Regions from separate parts of the Cryobacterium sp. TS_SC_7 genome, predicted to be linked through region 1. Evidence: predicted binding sites of a transcription regulator. Region 1 holds the regulator's gene; each other region holds the start of a gene.
What was found. The regulator LexA, encoded in region 1, represses DNA repair genes until DNA is damaged. The targets are predictions, from matches to a motif close to TCGAACANNTGTTCGA.
Positions count from the first base shown of each region.

Region 2: AC0J5J_RS05465 (DUF222 domain-containing protein) is a predicted target of LexA. The motif match lies at 3,413-3,428, and genes of this name have one in related genera.
Region 3: AC0J5J_RS04985 (DUF222 domain-containing protein) is a predicted target of LexA. The motif match lies at 5,339-5,354, and genes of this name have one in related genera.

Region 1 covers NZ_CM149589.1:3,293,651-3,300,287, forward strand. The annotation lists gene hflX (GTPase HflX) at 1-155, shown strand, start outside; gene AC0J5J_RS15135 (methylenetetrahydrofolate reductase) at 470-1,450, shown strand; gene metE (5-methyltetrahydropteroyltriglutamate--homocysteine S-methyltransferase) at 1,447-3,774, shown strand; gene lexA (transcriptional repressor LexA) at 3,931-4,632, opposite strand; gene AC0J5J_RS15150 (LysM peptidoglycan-binding domain-containing protein) at 4,916-5,272, shown strand; gene AC0J5J_RS15155 (histidinol-phosphate transaminase) at 5,342-6,430, shown strand; gene hisB (imidazoleglycerol-phosphate dehydratase HisB) at 6,457-6,637, shown strand, end outside.
Region 2 covers NZ_CM149589.1:1,171,758-1,178,394, forward strand. The annotation lists gene AC0J5J_RS05450 (sensor histidine kinase) at 1-375, shown strand, start outside; gene AC0J5J_RS05455 (response regulator) at 368-1,078, shown strand; gene AC0J5J_RS05460 (mycothiol transferase) at 1,128-1,640, opposite strand; gene AC0J5J_RS05465 (DUF222 domain-containing protein) at 1,897-3,348, opposite strand; partial or broken gene AC0J5J_RS05470 (DapH/DapD/GlmU-related protein) at 3,476-3,625, opposite strand; tRNA gene AC0J5J_RS05475 (tRNA-Lys) at 4,085-4,160, opposite strand; gene AC0J5J_RS05480 (inositol monophosphatase family protein) at 4,284-5,138, shown strand; gene AC0J5J_RS05485 (septum formation family protein) at 5,241-5,726, shown strand; gene AC0J5J_RS05490 (RrF2 family transcriptional regulator) at 5,765-6,235, shown strand; gene AC0J5J_RS05495 (globin domain-containing protein) at 6,305-6,637, shown strand, end outside.
Region 3 covers NZ_CM149589.1:1,058,709-1,065,345, reverse strand. The annotation lists gene AC0J5J_RS05015 (DUF58 domain-containing protein) at 1-372, shown strand, start outside; gene AC0J5J_RS05010 (transglutaminase TgpA family protein) at 359-2,752, shown strand; gene AC0J5J_RS05005 (YceD family protein) at 2,764-3,336, shown strand; gene rpmF (50S ribosomal protein L32) at 3,339-3,542, shown strand; gene rnc (ribonuclease III) at 3,663-4,349, shown strand; gene mutM (bifunctional DNA-formamidopyrimidine glycosylase/DNA-(apurinic or apyrimidinic site) lyase) at 4,383-5,312, shown strand; gene AC0J5J_RS04985 (DUF222 domain-containing protein) at 5,419-6,637, shown strand, end outside.

The DNA.
Region 1 (6,637 bases):
ACGAGCGGGGCGACCTGATCGCCGTTCTGCACGAGCAGGGAACCGTTCTCTCCACCGACTATGCCGAGACGGGCACCGAGGTGACGGCGCTGGTGACCGAGGAGATCCAGGCCCAGTTCGAGCCGTTCGCTGTTCGGCCGGCCGTCGCCGGCTGATCTTCGCTGCCGTTCCGCACCGACTCCGGTCAGGCCTCGCCGTAACAGAACGCGTCTCGTTGCGCTCGTTTCCGCGCCGTGCCTGCTCGCCGGTGCCGCTGAGGTCTGGTCTCGTGACACATTCGGTCACAGGCCTGCCTCCCGTGCGGCGTGCTTGTTAGAGTCTTCTCAATCGTTGCCGCGGGCCTTCCGGCCGGCGGCATGGAGCGACAGCCGAGCCCGGCACCCGCCCGCGAAAACCCGCCTGTCCTGACTGGCGGTCCGCGGCCGCCCGGCCCCAGTGCCCGCCACTGGCAACTGTCGAATGAGGAGCAATGTCCAACACCTCGGACCCTGACTGCGGGAACGTCCCGTTCTCGTTCGAGCTGTATCCGCCCAAATCGGATGCCGCCACGTCCGCGCTGCACGCCACCATCGAGCGGCTCGCCGCTGCGGGCCCCGAGTTCATCTCGGTCACCTACGGCGCGAACGGCTCCTCCCGGCGATCCTCCCTGGACGTGCTCACCCACATCCTGCGCACCACCACGGTGGACCCGCTGGCCCACCTCACCTGTGTGGGATCGTCGAACGCGGAAGCCAGCCAGCTGATCCGGGAATTCCTGGACGCCGGGGTGCGGAGCTTCCTGGCCCTGCGCGGTGATCCGCCGGAGGGCGTTCGTGAGGGGGAGGCCTTCCTCGGCGACCTGGGCAGTGCGGCGGAACTGGTGCAGCTGATCCACCGGGTGCAGGCCGAGCGGGAGCCGTACCGCGAATCCGTCATCCCCGGACTCCCCGCAGCACGCTCGATCAAGCGCGACCGGACAAAGGTGCGCATCGCCGTGGCGGCCTTCCCGAACGGGCACCCGCGTTCCCGGTCGACGGCCCAGGACATCGACACGCTGCTGGCCAAGCAGGCCGCCGGCGCGAACCTGGCGATCACCCAGCTGTTCTTCCATGCCGACCACTACCTCAGCTTCATCCAACGGGCCAGGGCCGCCGGGGTCGAGTTCCCGATCCTGCCCGGGATCATGCCGGTCACGAGTCCGGCCCGGCTGCGCCGCATCCTGGAGTTGTCCGGCGAGGAACTTCCGTCCGAGCTTGCGATCGCGCTCGAGGTGGAGCCGACCAAAGAGGGCCAGCGTGACATCGGCATCCGTCAGGCCACCGAACTGGCCCGGGAACTCATCGCCGGCGGCGCCCCCGGTCTGCACCTGTACGCCTTCAACCAGCACGAGACCGTGCTCTCCGTTCTGGACGGCTGCGGTCTTCTCGTCCCTGCCCCTTCTGTCTCTGCCCCCGCCAAGGAGTACTCATGACCACGTTCCCCGCGTTCCCCGCCGGCACCATCCTCGGCTATCCCCGCATCGGTCCGCGCCGTCAACTGAAAAGGGCCGTCGAAGCGTTCTGGGCCGGATCGGTCACCGCGGGGGAGCTCGAAACCACCGCTGCTGCCCTGCGCGGGAGTACCCGGGAGCGCCTCGTGCGGCTCGGACTCGGCCGGGACGACTCCTCCATCCCGGAATCGTTCTCGTATTACGACCAGGTTCTGGACGCCCTGTGCACGGTGGGCGCCGTCCCGGCCCGGTTCGCTCATCTCCAGGATGCCGACGGACGCCTCGACCTGGCCGGGTATTTCACCCTCGCCCGCGGTGCCGGCGACCATCTGCCGCTCGAGATGACCAAATGGTTCGACTCCAACTATCACTACCTGGTGCCGGAAATCGGTCCTGAGACCGCGTTCTCCCTCGCCAGTGACCGTCTCGTGCAGGAGTTCGTGGAGGCGAAGGCAGCCGGATTCCTGACCCGTCCGGTCATCGTCGGCCCGGTCACGTTCCTGCTGCTCAGCAAGCCGAGCGACGCGGCTCCCGCCGGCTTCAGCCCGCTGGAACGCCTCGACGACCTCGTGCCCGTCTACGCGGCCTTGCTGCAGCGGCTGCGCGCCGCCGGCGCCGAATGGGTGCAACTGGACGAACCTGCCCTCGTCAGCGAGAGCATCGACATCCCGAGAGCGGATGCCCTGACCGCCGTTCACTCCGCGTACACCACGCTCGGGGGCCTTGCCGAGCGCCCCTCCATCTTTGTCGCAGCACCTTACGGCAGCCTCGACGACGCCCTGCCCGTTCTCGCAGCGACCGCGGTGGAAGCCATCGGGCTCGACCTGGTGCGGGGAAAAGTGCCGGCCGTGACGGCCGGGCTGGAGACGACGACGCTGGTTGCCGGCGTCATCGACGGCCACAACATTTGGCGCGGTGACCTAGCGACGGCCTTCGAGACCGTGGCCGGTCTGGAGCGGCTCTCACCCCGGGTCACGGTCTCCACCTCGACGTCGCTGCTGCACGTGCCGCACGACGTCGACGACGAATCGGCGCTGAGCGACGAGTTGAAGAGTTGGCTGGCCTTCGCCGACCAGAAGGTCACCCAGGTGGCCACGATCGCCCGGGGGCTCTCCGAGGGGCGTGCTGCCATCGCCGCCGACCTCGCGGCAGCCTCCGCAGCCCTCGACGCGAGACGGGTCGCGCCCGGCGTGCACGACGGCGCCGTACGCGTGCGCACGGAGGCCCTCACCCCGACCGACTTCACCCGCGTGGACTACGCCGCACGGGTGGCGGCCCAGGAGGCCACCCTGAATCTGCCGTTCCTGCCGACGACCACGATCGGATCGTTCCCGCAGACCGGGGACATCCGTCGGGCCCGGGCGCAATTACTCAAGGGGTCGCTGAGCACCGTTGACTATCGAGACCTGATGCGGGCCGAGATAGCGCGCGTGGTCACGGTGCAGGAAGAAATCGGCCTCGACGTGCTGGTGCACGGCGAGCCGGAGCGCAACGACATGGTGCAGTACTTCGCCGAGAATCTCGACGGGTTCGCCGTCACCGAGAACGGCTGGGTGCAGTCGTACGGCAGCCGGTGCGTGCGCCCCTCGATCCTCTGGGGAGATGTGTCCCGGCCGCAGCCGATCACGGTCGAGTGGTCGGCGTACGCCCAGGGTCTGACGCTCAAACCGGTGAAGGGGATGCTCACCGGCCCGGTGACGATCCTCGCGTGGTCGTTCGTGCGCGATGACCAGCCGCTCGGCGACACGGCCCGGCAGGTGGCCCTGGCGCTCCGCGATGAAATCGCCGACCTCGAGAGAGCGGGAATTCAGATCGTCCAGGTCGACGAGCCCGCACTGCGAGAACTGCTGCCGCTGAAGAAGGAGGACCACGCAGAATACCTCGACTGGTCGGTGGGCTCGTTCCGCCTGGCCACCGCCGGTGCGGCCGAGGCGACGCAGATCCACACGCACCTGTGTTATTCCGAATTCGGCGTCGTCATCGACGCGATCCGTAATCTGGACGCCGACGTGACCAGCATTGAGGCGGCACGGTCGCGCATGGAGGTCGTCGGGGATATCCAGACCTCCGGCTTCGACCACGGGATCGGCCCGGGTGTGTGGGACATCCACTCGCCGCGGGTTCCCAGTGTCGCCGAGCTGACCGACCTGCTCGAGCGGGCCGCCCGGGCCATCCCGTCCGGCCAGATCTGGGTGAACCCGGATTGCGGCCTGAAAACCCGGGGCTATGCCGAGACGGTGCAGTCTCTGCGGAACATGCTCGCCGCCACCCGCGCCGTGCGCACGCGCCTGGCCGTTCCCGCGTAGTCCGCGCCGGCCGCACCCACGCAGAAGGCCGGGCACGACACCGAAAAACGGTGTTCGTGCCCGGCCTCCTGAACCCTGTGGTGACCCGACAAATCAGAGTCTCCACGACGCTGGTCGAGCCTGTCGAGACCGCGAGACCCCGAGCCGTGATCCGGCCTACACCGAGCGCAGCACCGCCACGACCTTGCCGAGAATCTCGGCGTGGTCGCCGACGATCGGTTCGAAGTTCGTGTTGCGGGGGAGCAGCCAGGTGTGTCCGTCGCGCTGGCGGAACACCTTCACGGTGGCCTCGTTGTCGAGCATGGCCGCGACGATCTCGCCGTTCTCCGCGGTCTTCTGCTGCCGAACGACGACCCAGTCACCATCCATGATGGCCGCGTCGATCATGGACTCGCCCGTCACCTTGAGCATGAAGAGATCGCCCTTACCGACGAGCTGGCGGGGGAGCGGGAAGATCTCGTCGATCTGCTGTTCGGCGGTGATCGGAATTCCGGCCGCAATGCGGCCGACGAGCGGCACCATCGCGGCATCACCGACCTGGACCCCGGTGTGGAAACTCTCCGTGCCGGACGTGGCGTCTTCGGGCGACTGCGGAATCTCGATCAGAACTTCGAGGGCGCGGGGACGATTCGGGTCGCGGCGCAGATAACCGCTCAGTTCAAGCTGGTTGAGCTGGTGGGTGACGCTCGACAGGGAGGCGAGCCCGACGGCGTCGCCGATCTCGCGCATGCTCGGCGGATAACCGCGCTGGCTGACCGAGCGCTGGATCACGTCGAGGATGGCGAGCTGTTTCTCGCTCAGGCTCTTGCGCCGTCTGGTGCCGCCCTTGTCGCGGGGACCGCTGGTGTCTTGTGCCACGTTCGTCGCTCCTCGTGTTGAGTGGTGCGCTGGCAGCAGCCGTGACGGCGACCGTTTCACGCGAATGTCGGGGGTGCCTGATTGAGTTTCAAACAGACAATCGAAACTGTATCCATCTCACGCTCAGAAAACAAACATGTATTCGAGTGTGTCGGAAAAATCTTTTCAGAAAGTACCGAATAGGGCTTGATTGTTCGAAATATCGAATATACATTCGGAACATAAGTTCGCATCCGGCTCTCCCGGCCGAGAGCCGGATGCGTCTTCTTACAGGAGGTTGGATATGAGCACTGCACTTGATCTTGGCGCCCCCATCGCGACAGGGCGCAGCCGACTGCGTCTGACCCGGCGCGGTCGCGTTGTTTTCACGGCGCTGGCGGGCCTTCCGCTCGTGGCCGCGGCATTCGTCGTCGTTCTGAACGGCGGACTGGCAGCCGCCGAGAGCTCGACGGTCGGCCGTGTGGCCACGGCCTTCGACTACGTGACCATTCAATCGGGGCAGTCGCTCTGGCAACTCGCCGAGACCATCGCCCCGACGTCCGACCCGCGCGACGTCATCGCCGAGATCGTGAGCCTCAACCAGCTCCCGTCCGACAGCGTGCAGCCCGGACAGAGGCTCGCCCTGCCGAACGAGTTTTGATTCACTCAGTCCTGGTCCAGCGGGCCCTGATTCGGCCGAACCCGTTCGCGCGATACGTCCGCCGGTAATATGGGGGAAGTGACCAGTCTCAGCGACCTGCCCCTCCGCGATAATCTGCGCGGACTCACTCCCTACGGGGCCCCCCAACTGCATGTGCCGGTGGCCCTCAATGTGAATGAGAACACACACGGAATCCCGGACGAGGTGGCGCAGGACATCGTCTCTGCGCTGGCGGTCGCGGTGAAAACCGTCAACCGGTATCCCGATCGGGAATTCACAGAACTGCGCGATTCCCTCGCCCGATACCTCGGCCATGGGCTGACCCGCAAGAACATCTGGGCGGCGAACGGGTCCAACGAGGTGCTGCAGCAGGTGCTTCAGGCCTTCGGTGGTCCCGGGCGGTCCGTGCTCGGGTTTGCACCGACATACTCGATGTACCCGCTGCTCGCCTCCGGAACCGGCACCCGCTGGATCGCCGGCGGGCGCGACGCCGACTTCGAGCTCAGCCCGGCCACGGCCGTCGACTGGGTCAACCGGGTCGCCCCCGACCTCGTCTTCCTCTGCTCGCCGAACAACCCCACCGGCACACCGCTGTCCCTGGACACCATCGCGGCCGTCTACGACGCGACCGACGGTGTCGTCGTCGTCGACGAGGCCTATTACGAGTTCGGCCCGACCGACGCGCCGAGTGCGCTCAGCCTGCTGCCCGGCCGGGAGCGTCTGCTGGTCTCCCGCACCATGAGCAAGGCGTTCGCCTTCGCCGGAGCCCGCGTCGGGTATCTGGCCGCCGACCCGGCCGTGACGGATGCGCTGCGCCTCGTGCGCCTGCCGTACCACCTGTCGGCGCTCACCCAGGCGGCCGCAGTCGCCGCCCTCGCCCACACGCCGGCGATGCTCGCGATGGTCGACGACATCCGCTCCCAGCGCGACCGCATCTCGGCCGAACTGACCTGCCTCGGGTACTCGCCGCTGCGCAGTGCGAGCAACTTCGTGCTGTTCGGCGGGGTCGAAGACCCGCGGGCCACGTTCGAAGCCCTGCTGGCCGACGGCGTCCTCGTGCGGGACGTCGGCATCCCCGGCCACCTGCGAGTCAGCGCCGGCACCGAAGCGGAGACGACCGCCTTCCTCACCGCCATCGAAGCGCTCGGGCAGCCGTGACCGGATCAGGCCAATAAACTAGGCGTATGAGCTTCTCTTCAGCGTCCACTCCGCCCCGTTTCGCCCACCTGCAGCGTGAGACGAGCGAGTCGAGCATCGACCTGTCGCTCAACCTCGACGGCACCGGTGAGTCCGACATTCAGACCTCGGTCCCGTTCTACGACCACCTATTGACCGCGTTCGCGAAACACTCGCTGACCGACCTCA
Region 2 (6,637 bases), 1.2 Mb from region 1:
ACGGTCGTGGGCAACCTGGTCGACAACGCGCTGGACGCTGCCGCCGGCGGGGAGGCTCCTCGCCGGGTACACCTCGCGGTGACGTCCACCGGCACAGCGGTGGTGATCGAGGTGGCCGATTCCGGGCCCGGCGTCGCCCCGGACGCCGTGACCGACATCCTCCGTCGTGGCTACAGCACCAAGGAACCCGGCACCTTCGGCCGAGGCCTCGGCCTCGCGTTGGTGCGGCAGACCGTGAACCGGCTCGGCGGCAGCCTGGGCATCAGCCGCCGCGACGGGGCCGTGTTCACGGTCACCCTCCCCTGGCAGCCGGCGCCGTCCCGCGCGGCGGACGAACCCGGCCTCGCGACGAGGACGACGGGCTTCCATGGCTGACCGGGACATCCGTGTGCTCGTCGTCGAAGACGAAGCCATCGCGGCCGAGGCTCACGCGGCCTATCTCGGTCGTCTGACCGGATTCGTGCACGCGGGCACGGCCGGGAACGGCCACTCCGCGCTGCGCGCCCTCACCGCCGCCGCATCCGCCGGCACGCCCATCGACCTTGTGCTGATGGATATGACCTTGCCGGATCTGCATGGCCTCGACGTGAGCCGACGGATGCGCGCGGCCGGCCTGACCACGGACATCATCGCCATCACGGCGGTGCGCGAACTGCAGATCGTGCGGGGTGCCGTCGCGGCCGGGATCGTGCAGTACCTGATCAAACCGTTCACGTATGCGACATTCGCGCAGAAGCTGGTGCAGTACCGGGAGTTCCGGAAGCAGCTGGGCAGCCAGTCCGTGGTGACCAGCCAGACCGATGTGGATCACGCCTTTGCCAGCCTGCGCACGCCCACCGAACTGCCCCGGCCGAAGGGATTGTCGGAGGGCACCCTCGGCGCGGTGATCGAGTTCCTCAAGCTGCAGACCGCCCCGGTCTCCTCCAGTGAGGTCATGGAACAGCTGGGAATCTCGCGGGTGACGGCCAGGCGCTACCTGGAGCATCTGGCCGACACCGGGTCGCTGGACCGGTCGCCTCGCTACGGAACACCGGGTCGGCCGGAGAACGAGTATGCCTGGAAGCGGCTGACGCAGTGACCGGACCCGTCGGCCGCGTGTCTCCCCACATGTATCCCCGCGAGTGCTCTCACCGCCCTGCCCGTTCCGCGAGCCCACGCACGTAGGCAGCCTGGCCGGCATGTTGCAGATCGTCGGCGAGAACGCTGATCAGGCGCACCGCTAGGGTGACCGGCGGGGTCCACCGGGTGTCGACGATGCGGGAGAAATCTGCCGCGGTGAGAGTCGGCAGCCAGGCGACGGTGCGGGAGTGCACGGCGTCGTAGTATCCGGCCAGAACGGATGCGTCAGCGCGCACCTGCCCAACCTCCTCAGCGGTTTGCCCGTAGCCGGTGGCCGCTCGGTCGAATGGGAGCGCGAACCTGTCAGCCCAGCCGGCGCTCTCCCAGAGCTGCTCCTCGTTCATGATCTCGGACAGGTGGTCATCCTGCACCCGGGTCAGGTGCCAGATCAGCCATGCGATGCTGTTCGCCTCCGGGTCGGGGCGGAAGGTCAGCAGCTGCTCGTCGGCATCCTCGAGCACGACATGCACAATGCCCCGGATGTGTCCGTAGGCTTCGGCGATCAGGTAGCTCGACAGCATCCGTTCTCCTCACGTCTCGTGTCTCGACTGGCCTCGTTCGTGCCACCTCGGTGGCACCGCAGACAGAATAGCCCCGGCCGGTGGTCGAGCCCGTCGAGACCCACCCGGAGGTCGAGCCCGTCGAGACCCACCCGGCGGTCGAGCCCGTCGAGACCCACCCGGAGGTCGAGCCCGTCGAGACCCACCCGGAGGTCGAGCTTGTCGAGACCAGAGACCAGAGACCAGACACCAGACACCAGACACCAGACACCAACTCCTACAGCGTCGCCCGCTTGCTCGGCAGCGCGATGAGGATCTGCTCCGGGTCGACCTCGACCGGTGGCCGGAGCCAGTAGTCGTTGCCGGTGCGGATGATGCTCCAGTGCTGGTTGTGCAGCAACAGGTGGTGCGGGTGACAGAGCAGCACTCCGTCGGCGAGGTCGGTGTAGCCGTTGTCTTTCAACCATTCGTTGATGTGATGCGCTTCGGTCCACGCGGGCGATCTATCGCAGTCGACCCACCGGCAGCCCCCGTCGCGGACCCCCATCGCGGCGCGCTGCGCTTCGGTGAAGAGGCGTTGGTCACGGCCGACGTTGATGATCTGGCCGGTGTCGTCGACCTGGATGCCGCGGGTTCCGGTGTCGCAGAGCAACCGGTCGATGGTCTCCTGCGAGATCGGGACGGGGTTGCCCTCGATCTGCCCGTGGGCGGCGGATTCGCGAGCAGTGGCGGCCCCCGGGGTGCCTGGCTGGCCCGACTTCACGGCCTTCTCGGTGACGAGCACCCGCACCGAGGGGCGGCGGCCGCCGAAGACGCGGCCCTGGTCGGCCTCACCGGCAATCTTCAGCAGCTGCACCAGGGCGTCGGCGGCGATCTGCTCCGTGCTGCGGGGGTCATCCTGGACGCGCTTGGCCCAGGCGGCCTTCTCCTTGTCGACGAAGCGCACGCCACCACGGCGCGGGCTGGTCACGGAGTCGAAAGTCGAGAGCACGAACTCGCCGTCTTCCGGAGCGAAGAGCCCGTGCAGGCGCACCTTGCCGTTGCCGAGCCGGTACACGCGCAGGAACCGGTCGTCGTGAGCCTGCTTCTCCCGGTCGGCGATGCCGGCCTCGTCGAGCTGGTCGCGCATCCGCCGTGCGAGTTTGAAGACCTGATCTGCGTTCAGTGACGCGGCCTCGACAAGGAGGGACTCGAGGGCGGTGCCGAGCCTCTCGGCGGTGACCGCGGCATCGATCTCGCCGAGGCCGGAACGGATCGACTCAGCCGCATCGACCGAGAGGCTGCCGGCGGTGACCGCCCGGGCGATCGGCGCCTGCCACGGAACCTTCGCGACGAACGCCGCGACAAGACCGGGATCGCTGTCGGGCGACTCCACGGCTGCCTCGACGCGTTTCTCCGCTGCTTCAGCATCGGCCATCATCAGGCCGACCGCGACGAGCTTGAACGCGTCGTTCTTCGTCGACCCGGTCACCGTCTGGATGAGTGCCTCGGGTGAGAGGAACCCCTGCTGCGCGGCCAGGCCGGAGTGGCCGAGCTCGGGCCGGGAGCGACGGGCGATGGTCGCGGCCATCCACGCCGAGCGGGTGTCGAGAAGCCGCCGGGCTGCCGCGATCTGCCTCTGACCGGCCAGCACTTCGGCGTCGGGAAGAGCCTCGTAGTCGGCGCAGGAGGAGCCCAGGCGGGCGACGGCATCCGTTGCCTGTCTGAGGTCGTCTGCGGTGGTGGTCATGATTCGAGAATACCAGGAATAGTAGGTGTAGTCGAGAGTCTGTCACCTATTTGTCAATGTTTTTTCGAAGTTCCGTTCTATCTCGGCGAGGCTTGTTCGATCACCGGGTCAGCTAGCCCTCCAGCGACCTGATCAGTCGAGCCGGCACGCCACCATGGACGGTGTTGGGCTCAACGTCCCTGGTCACCACGCTGCCGGCGGCCACGATGGCCCCATTGCCGATCGTGACACCGGGCAGAATGGTGGCGAAGGCACCGATCCAGGCTCCATCGCCGACATGGATGGGCTTGGTCACCAGCGGCCCGACTCGGAACTCGCTTGGTCCGATCTCATGGGTGCTCGTGACGAATCGCACACCCTGGGCCACAGCCGCGCGCCCGATGACCACGCGCTCATTCCCGTCGAAGTAGCAGCCCTCATTCACGAAGGCGCCGGGCTTCAGAACGACCATCCTGGATCCGAACGAGACCCCTTTCAACACTCGGGAACCTCTGACGTTCATCCCGGCAAGGCTGAGCAGCCGAGACCGATGCGCCCCATTGATGATCAGGGGCGATGCCAGGAGCCAATTGACTATGACATCGTGCCAGATTCGAACCGCGTGGGACCTGTCCTTAGTGGCTCGTGCAGATCTGATTTTTTCCGCCTTACGCTGAAGGTTCTGTGGACTGCAAATCAGGCTAGCGAGTACAAAAAAGGCCGGGTCCCGTTTGCAACGGGCCTGGCCTTTTCCTGATGGTGCACCCCCCCGGACTTGAACCGGGAACCCACTGATTAAGAGTCAGTTGCTCTGCCAATTGAGCTAGAGGTGCTTATTCTTTTTCTCTCCGATCCGGGGCGACCCGAACCGACTCTAGATACTAACAGCCGGATTGCCCCCGGCGCCAATCGAGGCACAAACCGGTGAGTCGCGCCAGAATTACTAGTCTTGGACTGTGACCCAGACTCAGAATTACTCCCTCGACGACGACCTTCTGCAAGCGATCGAGCTCGCCGATCTGGCCGATGCGATTTCGCGTGACCGGTTCACCGCGATGGACCTCGTCGTGACGACCAAACCCGACCGCACCCCGGTGACGGATGCCGACCAGGCCGTCGAGCGTGCCATCCGCACGGCTTTGGCCGAACGCCGCCCGGCCGACGGTATCCTCGGCGAGGAATTCGGCACCGAGGGCACGAGCGTGCGCCAGTGGATCATCGATCCGATCGACGGCACCGCCGGCTTCCTCCGCGGCATCCCGATCTGGGGCACCCTCATCGCCCTTGCCGTCGACGGCATCCCGGTGGTGGGAGTGGTCAGCTCCCCCGCCCTCGGCAAACGCTGGTGGGCCCGCTCCGGTGGCGGCGCCTGGATGACCGATGAGCGCACTCCCGGCGCCGCCCCCGTGCGACTGCAGGTGTCCGGTGTCGCCGAGCTCGCCGACGCTTCACTCAGCTACAACAGCATCCAGCAGTGGGACCAGACCGGACACCTCGACGAGCTCGTCACGCTGTCCCGTCAGGTCTGGCGCACCCGTGCCTACGGCGACATGTGGTCGTATATGCTCCTCGCCGAGGGGCTCCTCGACATCGTCGCGGAATACGACCTGCAGCCCTACGACATGGCCGCCCTCGCCCCCATCGTGCAGGAGGCAGGTGGCCGGTTCACCTCGGCCGACGGCCAGTCCGGCCCCTGGCACGGCAGCGCGCTGGCCACCAACGGCCTGCTGCACGAGCCGGCACTGCAGGTCCTTTGCGGGGCAGCTCCGACAACGGATGCCGCGGCGCCCCCCACCCTGCCGGCGCGCTAACCGAGTTCCCACCCCATGCCCTCGCCGCTTGCCCGCTCGTCGGCCCGCCAGCCTGCTCGCCGGCGTTCCCCCGTGCGCCCTCGTCCCGGCGTCAGGTCGCTGATGCTGGTCCTGACGGCCGGCGTGATGACCGGCGCCCTCAGCGGCTGCAGCGTGATCGGAGACATGCTGCCGACCCCGGTGCGGAGCGTGACGCCCGTGCCGGCCTCCGCTCTCGGCCAGGTCACCGAGGTGTCGACCCTGCTGGTCGGGGATTGCCTGCGCGAGGCCTGGGAGGGACTGGACGCGACCGCCTCGACCGTTCCGGTCGTCGACTGTGCCGACAGCCACGACTTCGAGGTCTTCGGCCGGTTCAAGGTACCGGGCGACGCCTTCCCCGGCGACGACTCGGTGACCGCAGCGGCCGAATCAGGCTGCGAGTCCCGGTTCGCGGAGTTCGCCCTGATCGACTACCGCTCGTCCTCGCTCGATTTCGCCTATCTGACACCGACCGAGCAGAGCTGGGGTGGAGCCGGCCCCGACGTCTCCTGCCTGATCACCGACCCGGCCGGCCCCGTGACCGGCACTCTGGCCGGCGCAGCACGCTGACCGCGCGGCACCGCGGTCGGCGGCCGTACTGTTAGTCCATGAGGATCAACGCCTTCTCGGACGTCTCGCTGCGGGCGCTCATGTTTCTGGCGACCCTCCCCGAGGGCGACCTGCAGACTTCCCGCATCATCGCCGAGGCGGTGGACACTCCGTACACCCACGTCAGCAAGGCCATCATCCGCCTGCGCGAGCTGGGACTGGTCGAGTCGGTGCGTGGGCGCACCGGCGGCGTGCGCATCAGCCCGGCCGGCCGCGCGGCGACGGTGGGCTGGCTGCTGCGCCGACTCGACACCCGCGCCGACGTGGCCGACTGCGAAACGCCCCACGGCGACTGCCCGCTCCACCTGGGCTGTGGGCTGCGCACGGCCCTGCGCCGGGCCCGGGAGGCGTTCTACGCAGAGCTCGACGACATCGTGATCTCTGAACTCCCCCACGTCGGCTTCCCCGGGCCGGTTCTGGTTCCCCTGCCGACGCCGACCATGCCGCCACGCCGCCCCGATCAGGGGTAATGCGGTCAGATCGGGTAATTAGCATTATAAATGCTACTTTTGAGCGTCCCCCAATAGCTTGGAGTCCGCATGCTTTCCACCCAGTCACTGCCCCTCATCGAAGCGACTCTGCCCCTCGTGGGCGAGCGTATGCCCGAGATCGCGAAGAACTTCTACAGCAGGATGTTGACCGCCCACCCCGAGCTCTTCGACGGCTTGTTCAGCCGGTCCAACCAGAAGAACGGATCGCAGCAGCAGGCGTTGGCCGGCAGCATCGCCGTCTTCGCAACCTACCTGGTGCAGAACCCCGACACCACGCCGGAGGCCATGCTCTCCCGCATCGCGCACAAGCACATCTCGCTCGATATCCAGCCCGAGCAGTATGACATTGTCTACAAGTACCTCTTCGAGGCCATCGCCGAG
Region 3 (6,637 bases), 1.1 Mb from region 1:
TGGGAAGTCCTGGAGCCGGAACCGGCAGCACCGGCAGCACCGGTTGCCCCGGCTGCCCAGGAGCACCCGGGACGCGCGGGCGGGACCGCCGGAACCTCCGCGAACCGAGGGGCCGGGCAGGCCGGCGGCCAGGCGCAGCCCACCTTCGCCGTGCTGGTCTCCGTCGACGCCCGGGACGTGGCCGGGCTGGCGAACCTGGTGACCGTGAGCAGGCCCGCGGTGGCGTTCGTGCTGGACACGGTCGATCCGGATGCCGTACGCCGTCTCCGCGAGGCAGGCTGGCGCTGTATCGGTTTGCGCCAGGCCCGGGACATTCCCCGCGCCTGGACGGATTTCATCGGCGAGGGGCGGCCCGTTCATGACACGGTCTGAAGCCGAGACCACCACCGGCGGCCCGCCGGCCGCCTCCGGTGCCGGGCAGCCCGTTCCGACCATCCGGGCCATGCGCATCGCTTCGGCGCAATGGCCCCTCGCGGGAGCGCTCCTGCTGCTGCTGGCCGTGGCCGGCGGCGCCCTCGCGCCCCTGCTGAACGGGACCGGCTGGTGGTGGCTGATGGCTATCGTCGCCGCCGTGGTGCTGCTCGGCGGCGCCGGACTGCGTCGGGTCGGGGTGCCCGGGTTCCTCGGCCCCCTGTTCGGGTTCGGGTTGCTGGTGGCGACCCTGACGCTGCTCTTCGGCGCGGGAACCGGCTGGGTCCTGGTGATTCCCACCGGAGAGACCCTCGACCGGTTCCGCGACCTGGTGCTCGCCGGGACGCTCTCCATTGAAATGCAATCGACGCCCGCGGAAGCGACCGCCGGCATCCTGTTCCTGCTCGGTGTGGGCGCCGGAATGATGGCGATCCTGATCGACACGCTGGCAGTGGTGCTGCGGGTGCCCGCGCTCGCCGGGCTGCCCGTGCTGGTGCCGCTGCTCGTTCCGGGCCTGGTGCTCGGCGGCAAGGCGAACCTGCCCGCCCTCGTGCTCACGGCCGTCGCCTACCTGGTGCTCCTGCGGGTGGAGATCCGGATGCGCCAGGCCGGCAGCACGGCGTTCACCCCCGGTCGTCCGTGGGCGCCCGTCGCCCCCGGGGGAGCGGTCGTCGTGGGCGGCATCGCGGTCGTGGCCGCGATCGTGGTCAGCGTCGCCATGCCTGTGCTGCCCGGCGGCGGCCTCGCCGGCGCGCGCCCGGGCGGCAGCCTGCTCTTCGCCAACGGTGTGAGTCCCATGATCAACCTCGGACAGGACCTGCGCCGGCCGGACGCGGTGCCCGTGCTGCACTACCGCACCACCGCGACGCGGCCGCCCTACCTCCGGATGCTGACCCTCGACGAGTTCTCCGGCCGCAACTGGACCGCGCGACTCGCCCCGGGGAACCGGGAGAACACCGTCGATGACATCGCCCTGCCGCCCGGTTTGTCTCCGGAGATCGCCACCGGGGAGACCATCACGACGATCGGTATCGACGGCCTGGCGACCCGATGGCTGCCGACACCGGCGCCGGCCCGCTCGGTGACCGGGCTGCTGGGCTTCTGGTACTGGAACGGGACGAGCGGGTCCATAGCCAGTCCGAGCGACACGACCCGCGGGCAGGAGTACACCGTGACGTCGCTCACGCTCGCCCCCACCGCGGAGCAGCTGCGGCAGGCCGAGGCCGACTATCCGTCCGGGATCCAGGACAGCCTCGAACTGCCGGCGCAGACCCCGGCCCTGATCGGCGACACCGCACGTGAGGTCACCGCGGGTGCGGCCACGGCGTACGACGCCGCCGTGGCCCTGCAGGAGTACCTGCGCGGCAGCGAGTTCGACTACGACACCGAGGCTCCCGTGGAGGCCGACTACGACGGCGGCGGCATCGACGTCGTCAGCACATTCCTCGAGGTGAAGAGCGGGTACTGCGTGCACTTCTCCTCGGCGATGGCCGTGATGGCCCGCTCGGTCGGCATCCCCGCCCGGATCGCGATCGGCTACCTGCCCGGGGTCCTGTCGGCGTCGAGCTCCGTCGCCGGGATCGGACGGTACAGCGTCGACACCCACGACCTGCACGCCTGGACCGAAATCTACTTCCAGGGTGTGGGCTGGGTGCCGTTCGAGCCCACGCCGAGCCGGGGCCGCGTGCCCGACTACACGCGCGAGACAAGCGCCGCGGCGCCGAACGACGAGGCCGGCCAGACCGCCCCGTCGGGCGCAGCCCGGCCCGAGGACGCCGGCGCACAGAACGCAGCCGACGGGGAACAGGGCGCGGCAACGCCCGAGGAGGAGGCCGGCGGCCTCCTCCGACTCGGCCTCCTCCTCACCGGGGTGCTCGCCCTGCTCCTGGTGCCGGCCGCCGTTCGGGTGACCCGCCGCCGGTTGCGGCGCCGGAGCATCCTTCGCGGGCCGGACGGAGCAGGCGTGGCCTGGCGGGAAGTGAGCGACACCGCCGTGGACCACGGTGTCGAGGTGCGGGACACCGAAACGCCGCGGGAACTCGCGGGCCGCCTGCGTCGGCTCGTCGAGTCCCGGCCGGGACCGGCCGGGGGCACCGAGCGGGAGAGCGTGAACGAGGCTCTCGAGCGGCTGCTCGTGGCGGCGGAGCGTAGCCGGTACGCGCGATCGTCGGGCACGGGGGACACGGCGCGATCGGCGGCTCTGGTGGCCGACCTCGACGTGGTGCTGCGCGGCATCCGTTCGGGGTCGGAGCGGCGGGCCCGGGTGCAGGCGACGCTGTTGCCGGTATCGCTCTGGCAGCCGGGCGCCCAACGCATCGGACGCCCAGCCGCGAACGCGTAGAATCTCTCCCCGTGAGTAAGTTTAAGAAGACCCCGTACAAGGTCGATGTGCGCGACCTGATCAACCGTCCGGGCACGATGCACGAACGGCACCTTGAAATCAACGTCCCGGAAGACCTCGGCGAAAGCCTGGTCGCCGTGAAGGCAGGCTCGACCCTGATCGCGAATCTGCGTCTGGAGACCCTGCACGAGGGCATTCTCGTGTCGGCCCAGGTGTCGGGAATCGCCGCCGGAGAGTGCGGCAGATGCCTGATCGACGTCGAATTGCCGGTCCAAGTCGAGTTTCACGAGCTTTTCGCGTACTCTCTAGACGAAGCTTATGAAAGTGAAGTTCAAGATGACCACGTGGATCTTGAACCTCTGATCAGGGATGCGGTGGTTTTGTCACTGCCGTTCCAGCCGGTTTGCCGGCCGGATTGCCCAGGTCTCGACCCCGAGACCGGCGAGCGGCTTGCCGAAGCCCCTGAATTCGTACCCGAAGAAAAGCGCGATCCCCGGTGGGCCGCGCTCATGAAATTCCAAGCTTCCGAAAGCAGCGGCACGGATGAAGACATCCAGGCTGAAACGGATAGAGAAGAGAAGTAGTCATGGCAGTCCCGAAGCGCAAGCAATCACGCTCCAACACCCGTTCACGTCGTTCCTGCTGGAAGGCCGAGGCTCCCACCCTGGTCAAGACCATGGAAAACGGCAAAGTTGTCTACAGCCTGCCGCACCGCGCCAAGGTCGTCACCGACGCTGCCGGCACGGCACTGTTCATGGAATACAAGGGCCGTAAGGTCGCCGACGTTTAATTCGGTTGTGCCAGAACGTCTGATGCCGCGCCGACGGATGCCGGGAGACCCGATTGCGGGTTCCGGTCCGTGGAGTCGCGGCATCAGCGTTGTCCGGGGGTATCTTCTCGGTGGGCACTCATGAGTGCTGCGCCTGAGAGGTCGTCGCTGCTGGCGACCCTCGGTGTGCAGATCGATCCGGCCCTGCTGGAACTGGCGTTGACCCACCGCTCGTACGCGTACGAGCACGGCGGCGTGCCCACGAACGAGCGCCTGGAATTTTTGGGCGACTCGATCCTGGGGCAGGCCGTGACGGTCATGCTCTACCGGGAATATCCGCTGCTCGACGAGGGTGACCTCGCCAAGCGCCGGGCCAGCCTGGTGTCGAGCGTTGCCCTCGCGGGCATCGCGCGCGGCATCGGACTGGGCGACTACGTGCGACTCGGCCGCGGCGAGATCCTCACCGGTGGTCGCGACAAGTCATCGATCCTCGCCGACACCGTCGAGGCGCTCATCGGCGCCGTCTACCTCGACTCCGGTGGAGAGACGGCCACCGCGCTCGTGATGCGGCTGATCGAGCCGCTGCTGCGCGATCCCGGGCACTTCGGTGTCTCCATGGACCCCAAGACGAGCCTGCAGGAAGCCGCGGCGCGACTGGGTTCCGGGGCCCCGGTGTACTCCATCGCGGAGAGCGGTCCCGACCACTCCAAGGTGTTCATCGCCACCGTGACCGTGGGCGTGGTCACTGCCGTCGGTGAAGGCACGAGCAAGAAGCACGCCGAGATGGCTGCAGCGCTCGACGCCTGGACGCGCCTCAGCACTCCCTGAACTGCCGGCACGCCGTGTCACTGGAAGGCTCGAATGCCCGAGCTGCCTGAAGTAGAGGTCGTTCGCGCCGGCCTGGCGCCGGCCGTGTCCGGCGCAGTGATCGCCGGCGTCGAGGTCTTCGAACAACGATCGCTGCGGCGCCATGACCCGGCGAGCGGGCCGTTCGCCGACCTGTTGCAGGGGCGCATGGTGCTCGCCGCCGTGCGCCGGGGCAAGTTCCTCTGGCTGCCGCTGAGTTCCGGCCGCGCGCTCGTGGTGCACCTCGGGATGAGCGGCCAGGTGCTGCTGCGCAGCCCCGGATCGGACACGGACCGGCGACTGCGCATCCGTTTGCAGATCGAACACCCGGAGCATGGCGAGCTGTGGGTCCACTTCGTCGACCAGCGCATCTTCGGCAGCATGGCCGTGGACTCGATGCAGCCCACCAGCGATGGGCTGACGGCCGGGTACTCCGGGCTGGCAGGCGGTGCTGTAGGACTGGCTGCAGGCGCGGGCTGGCCGGGGCTGATCCCGTCACAGGTGGCGCACATCGCTCGCGACCCGCTGGACCCGGGCTTCTCGGCGCCGCTCTTCCTGGCGGCCCTCGGACGCAAGAAGACCGGGATCAAGCGCGCCCTGCTCGACCAGACCCTGATCAGCGGCATCGGCAACATCTACGCTGACGAGGCGCTGTTCGCGGCCCGAGTGCACTACGAACAGCCGGCACACTCGTTGTCGCCCGCGAAGGGGCGGGCGCTGCTGGCCGCGGTCCGCAGCATCCTGAACCGTGCCCTGGCCGAGGGCGGAACGAGTTTCGACGCGCAATACGTGAACGTGAACGGGCAGTCCGGGTATTTCTCGCACAGCCTCAACGCGTATGGACGGCAGGGTTCGCCCTGCCCCCGCTGCGGCACACTGCTTGTGCGGCAGCAGTTCATGAACCGCAGCTCACACCTCTGCCCACGCTGCCAGCGACTGCGCTGACGCACCGCCCGCCTGGAACCGCCGCCTCGAAAACAAATTCGAAACTAAGCCATAAAATGAGTGAATAACTCTCGACTACGCGTACTAGTTCTGGTATTCTCGACGCATGACCACCACCGCAGACGACCTCAGACAGGCAACGGATGCCGTCGCTCGTCTGGGCTCGTCCTGCGCCGACTATGAGGCACTCGCCGATCCCGAGGTGCTGGCCGGCCAGAAGCAGATCGCAGCCGCCCGGCGGCTCCTCGACACCCGGTCGGCGTGGATGGCGGCAACCATCGCCCGTCGCTCGCGACCCGAGCTCGGGCACTCCGGACTGGCCGCGCAGCAGGGGTTCCTCTCGCCCGAGGCACTCATCCAGACGGTGACCGGGTCGACGAAGAACGACGCCTTCAAGCTCGTCGCGGTCGGCACGATGATGGCCGATGCTGAGGCGGCGGAGAAACTGGTCGAGGCTGCCGTGGAATCATCCGATGTGGATGCCGCCGCGGTCGCTTCTTTCGCCGCGAAGGTGCCGTGGCAGGCGCCGATCGCCCACGCCGTCACCGACGGCACCCTCTCGGTCGATGCGGCCGAGTCGATCCGTACCGGCCTCGGCGAGATCGATGCCGCGGTCACCGCCGAGAGGCTCGGCACCGCCCTCGAGTCCCTCCTCATTGAGGCCGCGTCACTGAATGTCGATCAGGTCTTCAAACTCGCCCGGCGGATGCGCGACCAGCTCGACGAAGCCGGCATCGCCGCCCGGGAGAAGCAGGCTCACGACGACCGGTTCCTGCGCGTGTACCGGCTCGGCAACGGCAAGGTGCGCCTGCACGGGCTCTTCGCTCCGGAAGACGGCGAGTTCGTGCTCTCCACGTTCGACTCGATCACGAGCCCCCGCCGTGGCGGCGTGCGCTTCGTCGACAAGGACAAGGCCGCCTGGGCCAAACGTGTGCAGGATGACCCCCGCACCACGGAGCAGATCGCCGCCGACGCCCTCGTGCAGTTGCTGAAGATCGCCGGTGAGGCCGACCAGGGACGCGTCTTCGGCGGCCGCCGCCCCTCGGTGCGGGTGATCGTGACCGAGAAGGCCGTGAAGTCGGGCCAGCCGGCCGCCCCGGAGACCGCCGAAGCAACCGAAACCCGCGAAGCCGCCGCTCACGGTCAGATCGAGGGAAACCCCGTTCCCATCTCGCAGGAGACCATCGACCGGTTGCTCTGCGACACCGGAACCCGCGGCATCCAGGTTGACGACACTGGGCAGATCATCAACGTCGGCCGTGACGAACGCCTCTTCACCGACGCACAACGCGCCGCGATGGGAGTGCGGGACGGCGGCTGCCGGT